Regions from separate parts of the Shewanella sp. 11B5 genome, predicted to be linked through region 1. Evidence: predicted binding sites of a transcription regulator. Region 1 holds the regulator's gene; each other region holds the start of a gene.
The links. Region 1 encodes LexA, which represses DNA repair genes until DNA is damaged. Its sites were predicted from a motif close to TACTGTATNNNNATACAGTA; they were not measured.
Positions count from the first base shown of each region.

Region 2: CXF78_RS12790 (LexA family protein) is a predicted target of LexA. The motif match lies at 2,089-2,108, and genes of this name have one in related genera.
Region 3: recN (DNA repair protein RecN) is a predicted target of LexA. The motif match lies at 8,479-8,498, and genes of this name have one in related genera.

Region 1 is NZ_PJAP01000357.1:753-8,330, reverse strand. It holds partial or broken gene CXF78_RS07820 (cytochrome c oxidase assembly protein) at 1-62, opposite strand, end outside; gene ctaD (cytochrome c oxidase subunit I) at 64-1,659, opposite strand; gene coxB (cytochrome c oxidase subunit II) at 1,669-3,255, opposite strand; gene CXF78_RS07805 (cell division inhibitor SulA) at 3,651-4,157, opposite strand; gene lexA (transcriptional repressor LexA) at 4,154-4,768, opposite strand; gene plsB (glycerol-3-phosphate 1-O-acyltransferase PlsB) at 5,033-7,456, shown strand; partial or broken gene CXF78_RS07790 (aromatic amino acid transport family protein) at 7,456-7,578, shown strand, end outside.
Region 2 is NZ_PJAP01000543.1:299-5,236, reverse strand. It holds partial or broken gene CXF78_RS12800 (hypothetical protein) at 1-154, opposite strand, end outside; gene CXF78_RS12795 (Y-family DNA polymerase) at 374-1,630, opposite strand; gene CXF78_RS12790 (LexA family protein) at 1,637-2,050, opposite strand; gene CXF78_RS12785 (MlaE family ABC transporter permease) at 2,418-3,530, shown strand; gene CXF78_RS12780 (ABC transporter ATP-binding protein) at 3,533-4,297, shown strand; partial or broken gene CXF78_RS12775 (MlaD family protein) at 4,294-4,938, shown strand, end outside.
Region 3 is NZ_PJAP01000218.1:1,190-11,026, reverse strand. It holds partial or broken gene ribD (bifunctional diaminohydroxyphosphoribosylaminopyrimidine deaminase/5-amino-6-(5-phosphoribosylamino)uracil reductase RibD) at 1-928, shown strand, start outside; gene CXF78_RS01870 (riboflavin synthase) at 993-1,652, shown strand; gene ribBA (bifunctional 3,4-dihydroxy-2-butanone-4-phosphate synthase/GTP cyclohydrolase II) at 1,777-2,880, shown strand; gene ribE (6,7-dimethyl-8-ribityllumazine synthase) at 3,004-3,480, shown strand; gene nusB (transcription antitermination factor NusB) at 3,494-3,898, shown strand; gene thiL (thiamine-phosphate kinase) at 3,986-4,942, shown strand; gene CXF78_RS01845 (phosphatidylglycerophosphatase A family protein) at 4,953-5,444, shown strand; gene CXF78_RS01840 (hypothetical protein) at 5,576-6,640, opposite strand; gene recN (DNA repair protein RecN) at 6,790-8,448, opposite strand; gene CXF78_RS01830 (AEC family transporter) at 8,577-9,545, opposite strand; gene CXF78_RS01825 (DUF3319 domain-containing protein) at 9,634-9,834, opposite strand.

The sequences.
Region 1 (7,578 bases):
CCAATTGACCCGGCAATCAGGATGATTAATAGCTTACGATTTGATTTTGTTGGCTGTGTCATCTCATTTAATCTCCGGTGGAGTGGTAAACGAGTGATATGGCGCTGGGCTGGCAATCGACCATTCCAAGCCTTCGGCTGCTTCCCAAGGATTATCTCCAGCGGGTTTGCCACCCTTGATACATTTGAGTACCACAACAAGGAAAATTAGCTGAGATAAACCAAATGCAAAGCCACCAATCGACACAATTTGATTCACATCGGCAAACTGTACAGCGTAGTCGGGGATCCTACGTGGCATACCCGCTAAACCTAGAAAGTGCATTGGGAAAAACAACACGTTGACGGATATTACCGAACACCAAAAGTGCCACTTGCCTAAGGTCTCGTTATACATATGGCCGGTCCATTTAGGCAGCCAATAATAAGCCGCCGCCATAATGGAGAATATCGCCCCAGTAACCAGTACATAATGGAAGTGAGCTACGACAAAGTAAGTGTCGTGGTATTGGAAGTCCGCAGGGGTAATTGCCAGCATCAAACCCGAAAAGCCACCAATGGTGAACAGGATAATGAATGCCACAGCAAACAGCATTGGGGTTTCAAATGTCATAGAACCACGCCACATTGTTGCGACCCAATTAAACACTTTCACCCCGGTTGGAATGGCAATCAACATGGTGCAATACATGAAAAACAATTCGGCAAAAACAGGCATACCAGTGGTAAACATGTGATGTGCCCATACCAAAAATGACAGAATGGCAATACTGGCAGTGGCGTAAACCATTGAGGAATAACCAAACAGCTTTTTACGGCTAAAGGTTGGTACTATCGCGGAGATAATACCGAAGGACGGTAAAATCATGATGTAAACTTCGGGATGACCAAAGAACCAGAAAATATGCTGGAACATCACCGGATCGCCACCACCTGCTGCATCAAAAAAGCTAGTACCAAAAAACTTATCGGTTAATACCATGGTGACCGCACCTGCGAGCACTGGCATTACCGCAATCAGTAAAAATGCGGTAATAAGCCAGGTCCACACAAATAAAGGTAACTTCATCCATGTCATGCCAGGAGCTCGCAAGTTTACAATGGTTACAATGACGTTAATTGCGCCCATTATCGAACTTATTCCCATTATGTGAATGGAGAAAACAAATAGGGCGGTACTGTCAGGGCTATAGGTGGTTGAGAGCGGGGCGTAGAATGTCCAACCAAAGTTAGGACCGCCGCCTTCCATAAATAGCGAACCTAATAACATGGCAAAGGCGAAGGGTAAAATCCAAAAGCTCCAGTTGTTCATTCGCGGTAGTGCCATATCTGGCGCACCAATCATCATTGGAATTAACCAGTTAGCTAATCCGGTAAAAGCGGGCATCACCGCCCCAAATACCATGATGAGACCATGAACTGTGGTCATCTGATTAAAAAAGTTAGGCTCTACTAGCTGTAATCCAGGCTGAAACAATTCAGCTCGAATGACCATTGCCATGGCGCCGCCAGTAAGAAACATAATGAAACTAAACCATAAATATAGCGATCCAATATCTTTATGGTTAGTGGTGAGTAGCCAGCGCATTAGCCCCTTCGGAGCCCCGTGATGATGATCATCATGAGCGGTAGCCAGTGTATCGTGCGTTGTTGTGCTCATTGTTTTCCCCTACTGTCCATGGCTAGCGACATCGGCAGGTTGCACCGCCTCGCCAGAATTATTGCCCCACGCATTGCGCTCATACGTAATCACCGCCGCCATCTTGCGAGGGCTAAGTTGACCACTAAATGCCTGCATTGCGGTTCCTGGTTTACCGTGCATAACGATATCGATATGTCCGCTAACAGGTCCGGTAACAACAGGGCTGCCAATAAGTGAAGGGAAAGCGCCAGGTAAACCTGCGCCAGTGGCTTGGTGACACGCAGCACATGTCGTAGCATAAACCTGCTCACCTTCAGCAATTAATTGCTCCAAGGTTAAAGTGGGCAGATCCTCTGGTACAACAGCTTCTGCTACGGCTTCGACAGCTTGATTGGCTTTTGCGGTAACCGCATCGGTAATGTCAGTTGTCGTTGCTGCAATAGTATTTGCTGCATCGGTTACTGCTTTACTTGGTTCGGTGCTTGCCTCGTTACTGCCTAAAAAGTTGCCTATATCAGCAGCTTGAACTACATCACCGCTATTATTGCCCCAGGCATTACGCTCAAAGGTAATTACTGCGGCAATTTCTTGGGCGCTAAGTTGTTTTGCAAAGGCTTGCATTGCGGTTCCTGGTTTACCGTTTAAGACGATATTCAGGTGATCTTCAACAGGCCCTTTTATGATAGGGCTGCCAATTAATGATGGGAATACACCAGGAAGACCCGCGCCATTGGGTTGATGACAAGCGGCGCACCTAGCAATATAGATTTGCTCACCTTGTGAGGTTAGCTCCTCAAGAGACAAGGTTTTAGACATTGATGCCGCAGCGGCTGCAGCAGCATTGCTTGCTAGTTGTTTTTGCTCCACTAACCAATTATCAAAATCGGCCTCCGATAATGCTTGCACCACAATCGGCATGAAACCATGGTCTTTACCGCATAATTCGGCACATTGGCCGCGGTAAATACCGGGTTTATCAATGCGGGTCCACGATTCGTTAATAAAGCCTGGATTGGCATCTTTTTTAACGGCAAACGCCGGCACCCACCATGAATGAATAACATCATCAGATGTCATCAAGAAGCGCACTTTTTGATTAATTGGCAGTACTAATGGCTTATCGACTTCGAGGAGGTAATGTTCTCCTTTGGCCTCACTGCCATCAATTTGAGCTCTGGGGGTGGATAATGTGCTGTAAAATTCGATGTCTTTATCAAAATAGCTGTAATGCCACTTCCACTGCGACCCAGTAATTTTTATGGTGAGATCAGCATCACTGGGATCTTCCATAGCAATCAAGGTTTTGGTGGCTGGAATAGCCATGCCGATTAAGATGATGAAAGGGATGACGGTCCAAGCAATTTCCACTTTGGTACTTTCGTGAAAATTGGCCGCGACAGCGCCTTTTGATTTGCGGTGATAAATCATTGAGTAAATCATGATCCCAAACACCACTAACCCAATTACACAACAGATATAAAGAATTGTCATATGGAGGTCGTAAACCTTGCCACTGATATCTGTCACGCCTTGAGTCATGTTGAGGGGCATTTCTGTTGCCCCAAGCGGAAGTGCTACAAACACAACCAGTAAACAATACAACCATTGCTTCACAAGACTACTCCTCTGCTAATTGCAAATAGCAACTACAAAGAAGAGTCACACAGTAATTCTCTGCTCTATGCAAACTCTTCGGTTCCCGAAAAAAGTTTGATGACCTCAAAGTACTTTGGTGGCTGTAAACAGACGGTCTACGGTTTTATTGTTAGCTGTGCACCACGCTTGTACCTACGACTGAACTTATCAATTTTGATTTGGATCATTTGTCTGAAAGTAATCTTGATTACTGTCATTCACGTCCAATTAAAGATAAAAAATGTTTCATCCTTGTTAACCACATTACTTGTAGATTAAACATTGATCAAGATCACTTTGTTGGCTAATAGGCTGAAAAAAGATGAAAAAAAACCCTGAATTCAATACAGGGCTTGGTAATGAAGGGTTCGTGCTTAGTGAAATGAGCAAAAATTACTTGTTCCATTTGTTAAAGTAGGGCTAACAAGTTGATGTTTGTGAGGTAAGTGAGCATTCACATCTTCAATTACCACCCCTAATGCACGTGCACTTTTAGCAACAATTTCTAAACGGCGACTATCACGAGCATCAAGTGAGCTTGTCCAAGTCACTACTGCGCTCGATGTACCGCTAGTGAGCGCTTTCTCCATGGCCCATAATGTTTCGACTTCATCTTTGGTGTGCACCAGTAAAATGCGATCCATTCTTACACCAGCACTTGCCAGCATATGTTTATAGCCAATATGGGGCGGGCTAATTAATACAATCCATCTGCCTTGCTGGCTCAATATCGCTAACTGGCTGCACAATTGGCTCAGTTCAGCTTCACCTTGAGTGACAGTTTTTAATGTTTGAATGGTTTGGGTGCCATGCAGTTCTGTTTCAGTTAAATCTACCCATAAGCCCGGGTGGCGTGGCGCGATGCCCATTAGTTTGTTCATAACCAATCTCCATTACGGATAACGCCAACGGCAAGCCCTTCGATAGTTAGGCTTTGGCAACTTAAATCTACTTTTATCGGATTGTAATCTTCATTTTCGGCATGCAGATAAATCACATTACCTTTTTGTTCAAATCGTTTTACGGTGACGTCATCATCAACACGTGCCACAACAACCTGGCCATTACGTGCTTGCTGCATTTTGTGTACAGCGAGTAAGTCGCCTTCTAAAATTCCGATGTTTTTCATGCTGTCACCACGCACTCGCAGCAAAAAATCTGCGGCGGGCTTAAACATGTTTGGATCGACTTGATAGTATTGCTCTACATGCTCTTGAGCCAAAATTGGTTCACCAGCAGCAACCTGCCCAATCAGTGGCAGACCGGTTTCAACCTGTTCTTCATGAGGTAAACGAATGCCTCTTGAGGTACCAGGCATGATCTCGATAAAGCCTTTTTTGGCTAATGCTTTTAAATGCTCTTCGGCGGCATTAGCACTTTTAAAGCCAAGACGATTCGCAATTTCAGCACGAGTGGGTGGCATACCTGTTTCGGCGATATTGTTTTTAATTAAGTCTAAAATTTCTGCTTGGCGCGGCGTTAACGGTCTCATGATGATTCCTGTCTTTTTATACAGTGACTGTCATTATATACAGTGTTTATGTTCGCGCAAGTATTAACCAACTATTTTTTGTATTTTGTTGATTAAGTATCACTCAACAATATGTTTTAGTTAACTATTACTAATGTTCTGTCTTATGTTATTTCTGATAGTGAGAGCTTAAGCGTAAAGATAGATCGGTCTGATAGTGTAAGCAGGGTGGTTTCTGGTATCCTATACATCAATATTACAGTGGCTTATGTTGCGAAAATAACCATGTCAAAACCAGATTCAATATTTTTACGAGCATTAAGATGGATTCAAAAGTGGATGGTACAGACCATTGTGGTCCCTCACGATCCTTTTGATGACCTCAATATAGATCCAACTAAACCTTTGGTTTATTTAATGAAAACGGAATCTATTAGCGATATTGCTGCGTTGAGCGAAATCACCGAGGGCTTTGGTCTGCCCAGTCCTTATGAGCCATTACAGCTTGATGGCTTAACCGTGCCTCGTGTGGTCTGTTTAGAGGGCCGCAAACCACTATTTGGTAAACGTGAAAGTGGTGACAAATTCCTTAATTATTTTACCAGCTTATTGTCTCTTCACAGTGAGAGTCCTGAATTAGATATACAGTTGGTTCCTGTTTGCCTTTATTGGGGACGTACACCCGGTAAAGAAGAAGACAGCATGAAAGCTGCAGTATTTGAACGTGAAAACCCTACGTGGTTACGTAAATGGTTAATGATTTTATTTTTAGGACGCCATAATTTCGTCCAGTTTTCTAATGCACTATCGCTTCGTCATATGGCCGATGAACATGGTACTGATAAAAGAATTGCTCACAAATTAACCCGAGTCGCCCGAGTGCATTTCCGCCGTCAACGCAAAGTGATGACAGGGCCACAATTACCTAATCGACAAGCGTTGTTTGCCTCTTTATTAAAATCAGAATCTATCAAAAAAGCCATTGAAGAAGAGTCTGCGAATAAGAAAGTAACGGTCGAGAAAGCGCGTGAAACCGCCATTGAATACCTTGATGAAATTGCCGCCGACTATTCTGACAGTTTGGTGCGTATTGCCGAACGTTTCCTGACTTGGTTATGGAACAAATTATACAGTGGTATCAATATCAAAGGTGCCGAACAAGTAAGACAGTTACATCATGATGGCCATGAAATTGTTTACGTTCCATGCCATCGTAGTCATATGGATTACTTGCTACTGTCGTATATTTTGTATTATCAGGGCATGGTTCCGCCGCACATTGCTGCCGGTATTAACCTTAATTTTTGGCCAGCAGGGCCGATGTTCCGCCGTGGTGGTGCATTCTTTATCCGTCGTAGTTTTAATGGTAATAAACTTTATACCGCAGTATTTCGTGAATATTTAGATCAGTTATTTGCTAAGGGTTATGCGGTCGAGTATTTCACTGAAGGCGGCCGTTCGCGTACCGGACGTTTGTTAGCGCCTAAAACCGGTATGTTGGCTATGACAATTAATAGTGTGCTACGTGGGATAGAGCGCCCAGTGACCTTAGTACCCGTGTATTTAGGTTATGACCATGTGATGGAAGTGGCGACGTATCACAAAGAATTAAGCGGTAAGAAAAAGAAAAAAGAATCAGTTTGGCAGGTATTTGGTGCTATTCGTAAGTTAGGCAATTTTGGCCAAGGTTATGTGAATTTTGGTGAGCCGATTAATTTACAACAGTTCTTAAATCAGCAGGCGCCAGAGTGGCGTGATGAGCTAGCTAAAGATCCTGATCAAAAACCTTCTTGGTTTACGCCATCAGTTAATTTATTAGCTAACCGTGTAATGACTAATATCAATGGCGCTGCCGCAGCCAGCTCAGTAACATTGACCAGTTTAGTGTTACTAGCGTCAGAGCAAAATGCGTTAGAAAGAAGCCAGTTAGAGCGTCAGCTTGATTTGTATTTAGCCTTACTTAAAACAGTGCCTTATACCGAATACGCCTCAGTGGCAGAAGGTAATGGCAAGTCAATTGTTGATCATTGTTTGTCGTTAAATAAGTTTGTCAGTACCAAAGATCTTATTGGCGAAATCATTTCTGTTGATGAAAAAATTGCCATCACCATGAGTTATTACCGTAACAATATTATTCACTTAATGGCGCTTCCGTCATTAATTGCCAGTTGTTTAGTGCATTATGATGTGTGCGACCGTCAGCGAATTCATGCCATTGTAATGGACTTTTATCCATTGCTTAAAGCTGAACTCTTTATGGGCATTGATGATGTGCCTAAACATGTAGATTGCATTTTAGATTTCATGCTTGAACAAGGTTTACTGACAGGTAGCGATCAATTTGAGATAACGCCTCGTCATATTACCCAAGTGTTATTGTTAGCCGAAACTATCAGTGAAACGTTGCAACGTTATGCGATTATTTTTAATTTACTGGCAATAAAACCTGATCTTGAGCGCTCAGAACTGGAACGCGATAGCCATTTGTTAGCCCAACGATTAGGCGCGCTGCACGGTATTACTGCACCAGAATTTTATGACAAAAAATTATATAACACCCTGAGTGTGAAATTGAAAGAATTGGGCTATTTATGCAGCGACGAACATCGTGCTGAAGTGATCAGAATTCGTGATAACGCTAATAAATTACTCAGCTCTTTAGTAAGACAAACCATTGTTGATAGTGTGGAAGCGGAGCACGGACAATAATGGCTAATCATATGAATGCTGCCAAGCATCGAACCAGCGGTAAATCTGTATTGGGTGGGGCGATGATTATTGCCGGAACCACTGTGGGTGCAGGCATGTTTTCGTTACCCGTTGTTGGTGCT
Region 2 (4,938 bases), on a different contig from region 1:
TCATATCGTTTAAACAACAGTCACCGTTAGTGTCGCAGTCACCTTGCATCATCGTTGATTGCTGCATGCTACTCGACTGCATATCTGACATAGCCATTTCATTAGACATAGCAAAACTTGGAACAAGTAATTGTCCAAGTAGTGAAATTATCATTGCTATGTTTAACAGCGTATTTCGCATTATGTCGGCCATATGATGAGTACGATTTAACATTAACAATTTAACTAGAGCGATAATAAGAGCTGAATCACATTTTAAGATTTAGCCATAGTTGAATGACCTTTACCTTACATGTGCTATGGCAGAGTAATACCACTGTTACAATAAACCTAAGTAATAAACCTTAGTAATAAACCTTAGTAATAAAAAATCTTAGCATTTAATGCTGGGTAAGCATTTCCATTGGGTTGAATATTGAGGTGTGAGTAAATCACGGCGCATGGCCCATTTTTGTTGTATCCCTTGTGCAGCCAAAAACACTGTATCGCGGCCGTATCGTTGGTTGATGCCGTCAAGCGTGTCCATTAAGGCATAATTAACCTTCGCGGTATTAAATAAATCAAATTGAAAATGTTTCTCGCTGGTTAAATCAACTAGGCCTACACCAATTTTGTAATAACGAACACCATTGCTAAATAATCTCGGGGCGGCGTCGGTCATGGCTTTGGTGAGTTCAATGGTGCAATTGGTTGGACATGGAAAATGGACGATAACTTTATAACTCACAGGCCGTTCGTCATGGGGCGAATTACTGGCAAATAACAACATGGTTTTACAATGTGAGCCTTGTTGACGAGCTTTACTTGCTGCGATGCCAACATGTTTACTCAATGCCTGTAATAGCGATTCAAAATCGCAAATACGTTCGCCCACACTGCGGGTGGAGAAAATTTGTTTTTTATCTGCCCTAGCCTCATCCCATTGTTTACACACTTCGCCGTTAAGTTCGCGTACAGTGCGTTCAATTTCAATACTAAATTGTTTTCTGGCCAAACTGGGTAGCATAGAGGCGAGATCGTATGCGCTGCGAATATTCATCAATTCAAGCTTTTTACTGATGCGCCTGCCAATCCCCCACACCTCTTTTACGGCAAGTTGGCGTAAAATGTCATTACGTTGCTGCGCAGTGTCGATAACGCACACTCCTTGGTATCCCGGGATTTTTTTAGCGGCGTGATTGGCTATTTTAGCTAAGGTTAACGTTTGGCCCATGCCCACACAAACAGCCAAGCGTGCTTCTTTCCAAACGGCACGGCGAATTAAATGACCCTGGCTATGCAGGCATTTGATAGCAGGATAACTGTGTTTAAAAGACAGAAAGCTTTCATCGATGGAGTACACATGTTGCTCTGGTGCAAAACGACCAATTATTGCCATCATCTTTGCCGATAAATCGGCATACAATTCATAATTAGATGAGCACACAATGACATTGCGCTGGGCACATAATGCTTTAGCTTGAAAGTAAGGCAAAAACTTCTCAATACCCGCCTCTTTTGCTTGCCGATTAGCCGCGACAATACAGCCATCGTTATTGCTCAGCACAATAATCGGTCTGCCGCGCCAGTCAGGGCGAAAAACCTGTTCTGCACTGCAATAAAAAGCATTGGCATCGACTAAGGCAAACATTGTTACCTAACCTTTTTTGCTGATAAGCAGTGGGCTTTGACGATGACAACGAATCGAGCGAATAACCACACCTTCAATACTAAAGTCATCATAGTCGCAGATGGTCACAGGTAAATGTTGCTCATTAGACGACATCAGCATTCGCCGATGCATGTCGAGAATTTTACACACAAATTCACCATTAAAATTAGCCACTATCACGTCGCCATTTCTAGCCGTTTCATGACGGTCGACAATCAATAAGTCACCATCATATATTCCCACTCCTTGCATCGACTCACCTTGGGCTAAGCCGATAAAAGTGGAACTTGGATGCTGAATTAATATCTCATCAAGGCTGAGGCCTAACTGAAGATACTCAGCGGCAGGTGATTCGAAACCGGTAATACCGGCACTGGCTGCAATGGGAATAACGCGCATATGACAACCTCTAATATGATGTATACGATACAAATAAATACTGTATAAATAAACAGTACATATTAGCGTTAAATTTTGTCAGCGCAAGTTTATTTGCTTTAAATCGCGACAAGCGGCGGTTATGTTCAACCGTTAACGGCGTTTTTATTGCCTCTGCACAACAACATCGGTCCATAACTAACGCTTCTTCAATGTAGCAAAGCGTCAATACATCAAAGTGATAGCTTCATTATTGATGAAATAATATGTCCAAGGTCAAAATATAATCAGTAAGCTTGGTCTACACTGTTAACAGGAGCAAAAATCAAGCTAACCTGTTTATAAAACAAACGAATATACTTATTTCATATTGGCTCGGGGGTCTAGCATGACACTCGCAACATTCCATATCGACATGCACGATGATAACTGCTTACTGAACCTTGCTGGTGATTGGCAATTAGGCCAAGCACCGCTAGGCGCAGATATTTGTGCTGAGCTGCCATCCAATTGCCAATCTATCACCTTAATCACCACAGAGTTGTCTCATTGGGATTCAAGCCTCGCCATTGCCTTATTACAATTATCTCGCTGGTGTGAGCAGAAAAAAATACCACTCGACACTCAACAAACGCCTCAAGGGTTGCAGCAATTACTGCAACTGGCTACCGATGTTCCTGTTTATCAACCCACTAATGATGGTGCTATTGGCGGATTGTGGCCGACCTTACGTCGAAGTCTTATTAAGCAAGGCTTACAGGTGCACGATGGATTAGTATTTGTTGGCGACTGTACCTTGGTATTAGGCCGTTGGTTGGGAGGTAAAGCGAGAACTCGCCGAAGTGATATCGTTTTTTTTATCGAACAGGCTGGGCCTAAGGGGCTTGCGATTGTTACCTTAATTAGCCTGCTCGTGGGAATGATTTTGGCTTATTTAGGTTCGGTACAGCTGCGTCAATTAGGCGCCCAAGTATATGTGGCTAATTTAGTGGCTATCGGAATGGTGCGTGAAATGGGTGCTCTAATGACAGGCGTTATTATGGCTGGCCGAACCGGAGCCGCTTATGCGGCGCAGTTAGGCACCATGCAAGTTAATGAAGAAATTGATGCGCTGCGAGTGATGGGCATTCCTACCATGGAGTTTCTGGTTTTACCGCGGTTATTAGCATTAATTTTTATTATGCCGCTAATGTGTATTTATTCGGATGTAATAGGCATGATTGGCGGTGCGTTAGTTGCTAACGGTATGGGCGTGAGTTATACCCAATATATTTTGCAAACCCAGGTTGCGATTGATTGGGTCGATATTTCCACTGGTTTAATAAAGAGTTTAATTTTTGGGTTTTTAATTGCGATTGCGGGTTGTCAGGCGGGACTGCTTTGCGGACGTGACTCTAATGCCGTTGGTTTAGCGACGACCCACGCTGTGGTTAAGGCCATTGTTTTTTTGGTTGTCTCCGATGCAGCGCTTAATATCTTATACGATAAATTAGGGATCTAACCATGGTTGATGATGCCTTTATCAGTGTACGTAATCTATCAGTCGGCTACGGCAGTACCGAGGTGCAAAAAAAACTCAACTTCGACATTAACAAGAATGATATCTTTTTTGTCATTGGCGGCAGTGGTTGTGGCAAAACAACCTTGCTGAAATCGATGGTGGGATTACTCACACCACTAAAGGGTGAAGTACTCTATCAAGGCAAAAACTTTTATGAGGCAGATGAACCCACGCAGGTAGCAATGCTCAAAGATTGGGGAATTACCTTCCAAACTGGCGCATTGTTTTCGAGCATGTCGCTTGGCGAGAATGTGGCGTTACCCATGCAGCTCTATACCGACCTTTCGGAGCGACAAATTGCCGAAGCCGTCGCCTATAAACTGGCACTTGTCGGCTTAGCGGGCTTCGAGAAATTTTATCCTGCCGAGTTAAGCGGCGGTATGCACAAACGCGCAGGATTAGCACGGGCGCTGGCATTAGACCCTCAATTGTTATTTTTTGATGAACCCTCTGCAGGTTTAGACCCTATTAGCTCGATGCGTTTAGATCAATTGATCGTGCAAATATGCCAGGCGTTAGACTCTACCGTGATCATTGTGTCCCACGAGCTGCCCAGTATATTGTCAATCGGCACTCGCTGTGTATTTCTGGATAATGAGACCAATACTATGCTCGATTGTGGTGACCCACGAGAATTAAAAATACACAGTAGCCAGCCTAGGGTTCGTCAATTTCTCAATCGTACCGAAAAATCGGAGATCTCATGAGTAAAAGCCAACGACTTCCGCTCGCGATTGGTGCCTTTATATTTGGCGCAATTATCTTAGTGTTTATTGCATTACTGTTCTTTTCCGGTGGGCGTATATTTGCAGAGAAAGCCCCTGTAGTGATGTTTTTTAACAGTTCTGTGCAAGGGTTACAGGTAGGCGCACCGGTAAAATTAAAAGGGGTCATAATAGGTGAAATAAGCGATATCAGTATCGATTTCCCCAACGACAGTAGCCAGGGTGTCACGGCTGCGGTTCATGCCGACTTATTGTTGAAACGTATCAATATAAAAGGGATCCAAGTAGGTGAAGAGTTTTTTTCTCACGCCATCGATAACGGCTTACGCGCCCAGCTGAATTATCTGAGTTTACTCACCGGACTGCTATATGTTGAGCTGGATTTCTTTCCCAACACGTCACCGGTATTTCACGGAGAAAAAGATCAATTATTAGAATTGCCGACCATCGCGACTGATTTCGAATCACTGTCGAAAGACTTGCAATCGTTAAACTTAAAAAGTTTAGTCAACAATGTCGATAATTTAGCTCAGCAGCTCAGTGACATTGCCGCCAGCGGAAAAATACAGCAAGCACTGGATAATTTTGATAATGCAGCCAAAGCAGTTAAAAGCACCGCGATT
Region 3 (9,837 bases), on a different contig from region 1:
TGCCACCGCGTATGTCACTCTTGAACCTTGTAGCCATTATGGTCGCACACCACCTTGTGCTTTAGGCTTAATTAACGCCAAAGTTGCCAGAGTTGTGGTCGCAGTGACCGATGCAAATCCTGAAGTGTCTGGCCGCGGGATTACCCTATTACGTGAGGCTGGTGTTGAGGTTGATGTTGGATTGCTCTGCGAACAGGCCTATGACCTTAACCTAGGTTTTATGAAACGGATGAAAACAGGGCTTCCTTGGATAACCGTCAAAATAGCCGCCAGCTTAGACGGTAAAACGGCCTTGTCTAATGGAGTGTCAAAGTGGATTACCGGCAGTGCAGCAAGAGCTGATGTGCAAAAATACCGTGCTAGCCACTGTGCATTAATCACTGGTGTTGAAACCATTCTTGTCGATGATCCTAGCCTTAATGTGCGCTATGAGACGCTAGGTGAGTTAACCACTCGTCATACAAAAGATGAATTTTTTCAACCCTTAAGGGTTGTGCTAGACAGTCGCGCAAGATTAACCGCAACACAGCAAATATTTTCAATTCAAAGTCCTATTTTACTGGTTTCTGGTTGCCATTATCCCGAAAGCGTCAAGGCAGAATTTCCAGAACATGTATCTTTTCTTCAGTTAACGTGTGACTCGTCGGGCAGAATTCCATTGTTAGCCTTGCTAACGTATTTAGGTCAGCATGCTAATTCTGTTTTAGTTGAAGCGGGGGCCACTTTAGCGGGGGCATTTGTCGCCCAAGGGCTCGTTGACGAGGTAGTGCTTTATCAAGCGCCTAAAATCCTCGGTAGCCATGGACGTAATATGTTGCAGTTACCTGATTACAGTACAATGGAACAAACGCCTGCACTGCTACTAATTGATGAACGTAACGTAGGACAAGATAAGCGTTATATCCTCAGATATAATCAACCCTATTAATGTGCGAGTTGCTATGGCTAAAACCTGAGCAACAGCAAAGTTTAACAGCAAAAAGTGAGTCATTATGTTTACTGGAATAATCGAAGCCCTTGGCACATTACGTAAAATTGATCGTAAAGGTAACGATATCCGCTTAACGGTTGCCAGTGGTAAGTTGGATTTAACCGACGTAAAGCTAGGTGATAGTATTGCAACCAATGGCGTGTGTTTGACCGTTGTTGAGCGTTTATGTGATGGTTACGTTGCTGATATATCGGCAGAAACCGTTGACTTAACGGGCTTTAGTCATTATCAAGTAGGTCAGAAAGTTAATCTAGAGAAAGCGGTTACGGCAACCACTCGATTGGGTGGACACATGGTGAGTGGACACGTTGATGGCATTGCCAAAGTTGAGCAATGCGCTTACAGAGGCAAGGCACTCGAGTTTTGGTTATCGGTACCAGCTCAATTAAGTCGCTATATTGCTCACAAAGGCTCGATCACCATCGATGGTGTTAGCCTGACCGTTAATGAAGTTGATGGCGCTCGTTTTAGATTAACGATTGTGCCTCACACTGCTGGTGAAACCACGCTGGTGGATCTAAAAGTAGGTGATAGTGTCAATATCGAAGTCGATTTAATCGCGCGCTATTTAGAGCGTTTAATGCAACCGGAAGCTAACCATGTGCAGCCTTCATCGGGCGTGACCATGGAATTACTCGCTAAATCAGGTTTTTTACGTTAAACGCGACAATTTTTACGTTAATTGCGACAGTAAAACAGCATTTTTACTCTATACATAATTCGCAATACCAGTAGATTTAATACCTAAATTTTAAATCAAACACTTACTAAATAAAGGTCTGACAATGGCGCTACATAGCATAGAAGAAATCATTGAAGATATTCGTCAAGGTAAGATGGTTATCTTGATGGATGATGAAGACAGAGAGAATGAAGGTGATTTGATCATGGCCGCTGATAAAGTGACGCCAGCAGCAATCAACTTCATGGCAACCTATGGCCGTGGATTAATTTGCCAAACAATGACCAAAGAGCGTTGTCAGCAGCTTAATTTGCCTTTAATGGTTACTAATAATAATGCCCAGTTCTCGACGAATTTTACCGTGTCAATTGAAGCGGCTACTGGAGTCACAACAGGTATTTCTGCTCATGACCGTGCAGTGACTGTACAAGCTGCTGTTGCCAAAGACGCCAAAGCCTCTGATTTAGTGCAACCTGGGCATATTTTTCCGTTGATGGCACAAGAGGGCGGAGTATTAATACGTGCTGGTCACACTGAAGCCGGTTGTGATTTAGCACGCTTAGCTGGCTGTGAGCCTTCTGGTGTGATTGTTGAAATTTTAAACGAAGATGGCACCATGGCGCGCCGTCCCGATTTAGAAATATTCAGTGAAAAGCATGGGATTAAAATCGGTACTATTGCCGACTTAATTGAATACCGTAATACGAATGAAACCACGGTTGTACGCGAAGCTCAGTGTAAATTACCGACTCGTTTTGGTGAGTTTACTATGGTGACCTTCAGAGACACTATCGATAATCAACTACACTACGCCTTGATTAAAGATGACGTAAAACCAAATTGTTTGGTGCGTGTGCATTTACAAAATACCTTCAATGATTTACTGCATTCGGAACGTGATCAAAAGCGCAGTTGGCCATTAGAAAAAGCCATGGAGCGGATAGCTTCAGAAGGTGGTGTTTTAGTGTTATTGGGTAATGATGAACATACGAGTAATTTATTGGCCAAAGTAAAAGCGTTTGAAGCTGAAGACAATGGTCAATCTCCAGCGCCAGCTATGTGGCAAGGAACATCTCGTCGTGTTGGCGTAGGCTCGCAAATTCTGTCGAGTTTAGGTGTCAGCACTATGCGTTTACTCAGTTCGCCAAAACGTTATCATTCACTGTCTGGTTTCGGTTTAGAAGTGACTGATTATATAGCTGAATAATTTTGGCTGATGGTAAATTTAACAAATTCATTAATTGCATAGCGCTCAGGGCTTTTGGCTGTGATATCATAACGCCTCTTTTTGCCCCGAGCCGGGTGCTTTAGCTAATTTAGGTAAGATAGAATGAACGTAGTTCAAGGTAATATCGAAGCGAAAAATGCCAAAGTGGCGATCGTAATATCGCGATTCAATAGCTTTTTAGTTGAAAGTCTGCTTGATGGTGCAATAGACACATTAAAGCGTTTCGGCCAGGTCAGTGACGACAACATTACTGTTGTTCGCGTACCTGGTGCAGTTGAATTACCACTTGCTGCAAAACGTGTGGCTGCAAGTGGAAAGTTTGACGGTATCATTGCATTAGGTGCTGTCATTCGTGGCGGTACACCTCATTTTGAATTTGTTGCTGGTGAATGTAACAAAGGTCTTGCACAAGTTGCATTAGAGTATGATCTTCCTGTTTCATTCGGTGTATTAACTACAGATACCATTGAACAAGCTATTGAGCGTTCAGGTACTAAAGCAGGTAACAAAGGTGGCGAAGCAGCCCTTAGTTTGCTTGAAATGGTTAATGTACTGCAACAACTAGAACAACAGCTGTAATAGTAGGAAAAGTATGAAACCTTCAGAGCGCCGTAAGGCCCGCCGTTTAGCCGTTCAAGCCATTTATTCATGGCAGTTAAGTCAAAACAAAGTTGCTGACGTAGAACATGAGTTTTTAACTGAACAGAACACTGACGGTGTTGATGTCGCTTATTTTCGTGAGTTGTTAACTGGTGTAGCATCAAAAACATCGCAAATTGATGAGCTGTTAAAGCCGCATCTTGATCGTAAGTTTGAAGAAGTATCACCAGTAGAAAAAGCCATTGTGCGTCTGGCAACTTATGAGTTGACCTTCCGTAAAGATGTGCCGTTTAAAGTGGCGATTAACGAAGGTATCGAGTTAGCGAAAGCGTTTGGTGCTGAAGATAGTCACAAATTTGTCAACGGCTTGCTTGATAAGTTAGTGAAGCATAAGTAACACCAGAACGGTATCTTCGGATACCGTTTTCATTTGTTATCAATTGTTTCAAAATTAAGGTGGACGGTTTACCGTACCAGACTGAATGTGAAAGAATTCCAACTCATCGAACATTACTTCCGCAATAAAGGCCTAAAAAGGCGCGATGTTGAGTTAAGCATCGGCGATGACTGTGCGTTAGTGAATCCTGCAGACAATAAATCGTTAGCGATTTCTTGTGATACCCTTGTTGAAAACGTCCACTTTTTAGCAGACATTCCTGCTCATGCTTTAGGTTATAAATCGTTAGCGGTTAACCTTTCTGACCTCGCCGCAATGGGAGCTGAACCTGCCTGGTTTACCTTAGCGTTGACCTTGCCTGATGTTGACCAGCCTTGGTTAGCACATTTCAGTGAAGGCCTGTTCGAGATTGCAGAATATTATGGTATTGCCTTAATTGGTGGTGATACTACACGTGGACCTCGCAGTATCAGTATTACGATTAATGGCCAAGTTCCTAAAGGCACTGCATTAACCCGTGATGGTGCAAAAATAGGTGATTGGGTTTATGTGACAGGCACATTAGGTGACTCAGCTTTAGGTCTTGATATCCTCAGAGGAGTCAAAACAGTTAACACTGAAGATAAAGAATATCTAATTAATCGCCATTATTACCCAACGCCTCGTGTTTTAGCAGGCCAAGCGCTTCGTACACTCGCCACCAGTGCTATCGATTTATCAGATGGCTTAATGTCTGACATTGGGCATATATTAACGGCATCAAAAGTGGGCGCCGTCATCGATGTGAATCAAATTCCGTTATCAAACTCAATTAAAGCCAATCTCAGCCATGAAGATGCATTAAGTTATGCACTTACTGGTGGTGAAGACTACGAGTTATTGTTTACGGTTCCTGAGTCTCAACGTGGCGCAATTGATACAGCGTTAATTCATGCTGGTGTAAAATTTGTTAAAATTGGCCAAATCAGTGCAGGTGATAAATTAAAACTAGTAGAAAATGGGCTAGAATTTAACCCAATTTCACGTGGCTTTGTGCATTTTTAATTGAAGTACTATGAGACTATTAACCCAAGATAAATTCGTAAAAAAACTGTCTTTAGCCAATCCAATTCACTTTTTGGCATTAGGCTTTGGCAGCGGTAAAGCGGCAAAAGCACCAGGTACTTTTGGTACTTTAGCCGCTGTTCCCATCGTGCTACTCATGCAACAGTTAAGCTTAACTAATTACCTTATCATTACCTGTATTAGCATGCTCGCTGGATTCTATATTTGTGGCAAAGCAGCTAAAGATATGGGCGTACATGACCATGGTGCAATTGTATGGGACGAAGTAGTTGGCTTGATGATCACCATGATTGCAGCGCCTTTAGGTTTTATGTGGTTAGCACTTGGTTTTGTACTATTTCGCTTTTTTGATATCGTAAAACCATGGCCTATTCGCTGGCTCGATGCCAAAGTGCATGGCGGTTTTGGGATAATGATTGATGATGTATTGGCGGGAATATTTTCGTTAATCGGTGTACAACTAGCGGTCTATTATCTATAAATATTTTATCAATACCAGATTATAAGTAGCTGATTATAACAATGATTATAAACGCACCTAATACATAAACAGAGCATATTTGTGCTCTTTTTTGTCGATAATACTTATACTTAATCAGTTGCAGCTACTTATTAGGATGATTTTGCGGTAAGTAGATTCGTCCGCAATTGCTCTAACTCTGTATTCATATTAGTTAAACGTTGTTTGTAATCTGTTCCATAAACAGTGCAGTTAAATAGTTTACCAATCGGATTGTAGCGTAACATCCATAATTGCTGAAAATAATTGTCGTTAGAACAATAATTTGGTTCTTTGAGTGTGTGCATCGAGGTCGTTGAAACCGGTTCCTTTACTAGGCTGACAATATACTCGGCCATGAGATTGTCACTGTCTGTTGGCTTAAGCAACGCATATGCTAACCATTTCTCATAAAAAGCCACACTATCAGACTGCACTTCAATTAACATTTGTTCTGTAACGTTATGGGCAAAAAGCCATTCTCCAGAAAATATCCGTTCAAAATCACTATCAGTTAACTCGAATGATGTTTGCCAAGCTGTGACTTTGGTTACAACAGCTGTATCTGTGGTCTTAGCTAAAGTGCTAGCTAAATTAAGCTGATATTTTATCATGTTAACGGCAATCATATGATTGAGTGTTGAGCGAGATGAGTGATAAACCATATTCCAAAAATGTGCATCTTTGTTTAAAAATGCTACCGCAGCTTGTTGGTCAAGTTTGTTGTCAGATGTATCTACACTTATTATCGCAGCAAGCTGACGAACATCTCTTAACTTAAAAAGCAGACCCCAGTGAGCTTGATTATTTGGGGTTAAAGACTGTGGTTCTTCTTGCCAATAAGGCATATCTAATAATGTATTATATTGTTGTATATTGGCTTTATGAGCGCCAATGACATTTCTAATACTATCGCTATTATCGCTAATAAATTCACTGCATATTATCAAATCCGTTTGATAACAAGCGGTTTTAAAATTGTCAGTTAACTCAACTTCTTGCTCGCTGAAGCTGATTAATGGTTTTTTATCATTTGTTTTATCATCTCCTATTGTGCCTACGATAGTAATTGCATACTCATAGCCATTTTCGCTAGGGTCGATAGGTTGCTGTTTTAGCCAGTTTTCAACTAAAAGAGTGTTAGGTGACTTTGTTCTGTCTGTTGCATTAATGGCCACTAAACAGACAACGGTAAATACCAGTAAGCTACATATTAGCCCGACAAAAATACCCAAGCCCTTTATTACTTTCATCATTATGATTTATCCGTAAATCTATTTTAACTTTACGTTAACATATTGATTTGCTTTTTATAAGTGCATAACGATTATTGCAACAGCTCGCGGGCATTAGCCAAGGTATTTTCTGTAATGACCTCCCCCCCTAATAAGCGTTCAAGGTCATTCACCCGTTGATCTTTATCTAAGGTCTGCATGGTCGTTTCGGTGTTGCCACCTTTATTAAATTTATTCACAAACATATGTTGATGGCCATTACCTGCAACTTGCGGCAAATGGGTGACACATAACACTTGAGTCGACTCACCAAGGCTACGTAACATACGACCGACGACAGATGCTGTTGGTCCAGAAATACCCACATCAACTTCATCGAATATGAGTGTTGGAGTGGCGACTTTTTTAGCTGTGATCACTTGAATCCCTAATCCAATACGCGATAACTCACCGCCAGAGGCAACTTTAGAAATCGGTTGTAATGGTTGTCCAGGGTTAGTGGTCACCATAAATTCAATGCTATCGCAGCCATTAACTGAAATGTTGTCCGGATTATGATTAATCTGAATGGTAAATTTACCCTTAGGCATATTGAGCTCATGGATAGACTGAGTGACTAGCTTGTCTAATTCTTTGGCATAACGACTACGACTTTGACTCAGTTTTTGTGCATTGGTTAAATAGGCATTTCTGGTGGCTTCAAGTTGTTGTCTTATACCATCTAATTTAGTTTCATCGTCAGCAAGTTCGGTTAATTCATTCATCAATGCTTGATGATGTAGCGCCAACTTATCTGCACTCACATGATGCTTACGCGCCAATTGCATTGCCGTTGAAAGGCGTTTTTCTAAATAGGCAAAATGTTCTGGATCAAGCTCTAAACTGCTTAAATAACTTTCAATTTCGCTAGCGCTTTCTTGTACTTGAATCAACGCATCGCTAATCATAGTACTAATAGGCGCAAGGGATTCATCATAACCTTGAAGCGTATCAGCAATGCTGGCTACTTTATTAAGCAGAGATTCTATATTGCCTTCATCACTTTCGGTCAATAAGTGTAACCCTGCTTGGCAACGTTCAATTAAATCTGTGCCATTGGCTAAGCGTTTGTGTTCTTGTTCTATTTCATCAAATTCTTCCAAGCCTAAGTTAAACTCATTAAGCTCTTCTACTTGATATTGCAGTAGCTGTTGGCGTGAAATGCGTTCGTGCTGAGCTTGCTCAAGATGCTTTAGCTCGTTTTCCACTTGTTTGCAGCGTTGATAGCTAGCGCTAACGCTATCAAGCAGTATTTTGTGGTTAGCATAGTGGTCGAGTAGGTTTAATTGATGCTCGCTTTTAAGCATTGCGTGATGTGCATGTTGGCCGTGAACACCAATCAATAGTTGCCCGATAGCTTTTAATTGCGTCACAGGCACAGGATTACCATTTATGTAGGCTCTTGAGCGGCCATCACTGTTAATGGTTCGACGCAATATACACTCATCTTCAGCATCAAGATCGCTATCTTCAAGCCAGCGTTTGGCTAAAGGAACATCATGAAGGGTAAATCGTGCACTTACTTCAGTTTTGGTGGCTCCAGGCCTGACAGTGTTGGCATCACTTCGATTACCAAGACATAATCCAAGCGCATCGATAGCAATCGATTTACCTGCACCTGTTTCGCCGGTGATGCTTGTCATACCGGCTTTAAAGTCGAGTTCTAAAAAGCGTACTATAGCAAAGTTGTTGATGCTGAGTTGGCAAAGCATAATGAATTCCTGTCAATGAAACTACCAAACCACTGTATTGATAAACAGTATATACTGATTTTATATACAGTAAAGTGGTTGAGCAATAATTATCGTTGACTATTTTATCATCTAGGTTTGATTGATCATTAAGCAATGGATTTTAAGAGTGTTTCTATTATTGGCAAACTGATAAAAGTGATTAATGTGCCATATAAAATGCCTTGGGCGCTGACGTTGGCGTTAATTTGGTAGCGGTCGGCCAAAAGATACACACTTGCTGCCGTTGGTAACGCTGCTAAAATAACTCCCATGGTCAGTAATTCCTTTTCTACGCCGAACAGTTTGAGTAATCCAAAGGCTATTAATGGTTGAATAATTAACTTGAGTAAATTGATTAAATTCAGTTCCGCAATCAAACCAATACTGAACATCTTTGTGTCAGATTGATGTCGTAAGGCTTTGGCAAGTACCATTCCTATGGCAAACAGTGCACATGGGCTAGAGGTATTTCCCACCTGGTGTAACATTAAGGCCAGACTATCCGGTAAGGTAATATGCAGTGCTGATAAACCAATGCCAATAACACTGCCAACCACGATTGGGTTTTTATACAGGGCATTAGCCATGATGACGATGGCATGGTCGGTTGATTGTTTATCACGGCTGGCTAGCTCAATTGATACTAAAGCAAAAGCAAACATGATCACTGACAACAAGCTGGCAATCGCTGCAGCGACTAATGCCATTTTATGACCTGGGAATAATAAACTCAGCAATGGAATACCAATAAATGCGGTATTACCAAAGGTAGCGTTTAATGCACGCATTGCCGCAACGGCTTGCTTCTTAGGTGTGCTAAGTAGTGATACAACAATCACTAAGGCGTAAGTAATGACCATCGCTAGGCTAAACCCACCGATAAAGCCCCATTGAATAATGTCTTCAATGCGCGTTTCAGCGAGCACAATCAGTAATATTGCGGGGAAAGCAATGTAATAGACAAACTGATTGAGGATCAAATCGGTGTCTGCTGGCAACAGTCGCATTTTTTGAACAATACTGCCGAGCAGCATAATAATAAATACAGCGATTAGCGGGGTAAGAATACTGGACATCCCTCGCAATTCCTTAGCAAAATGATAATAAGATCACTTTACTGCTTTTCGATAGGCAGTTGCAATTAGGCTAAAGTTAAACGAGTGATTATTTGTCAGATTTTAAGGCTAAATTCGCCTTTGATATTTTCGGAGGGGGTAATATTCCCAGTTCAGAAAAAAAATGCACTTGCCTTCTTAATTCAAACAACGAACCTACTCGTACTTGATTACCAATTACTAGTGTCCAGTCATCAGTTTTACCATTGGCGTTACTGAAAGTGAAACCTTGATAAAAAATTCTTCTCATTGC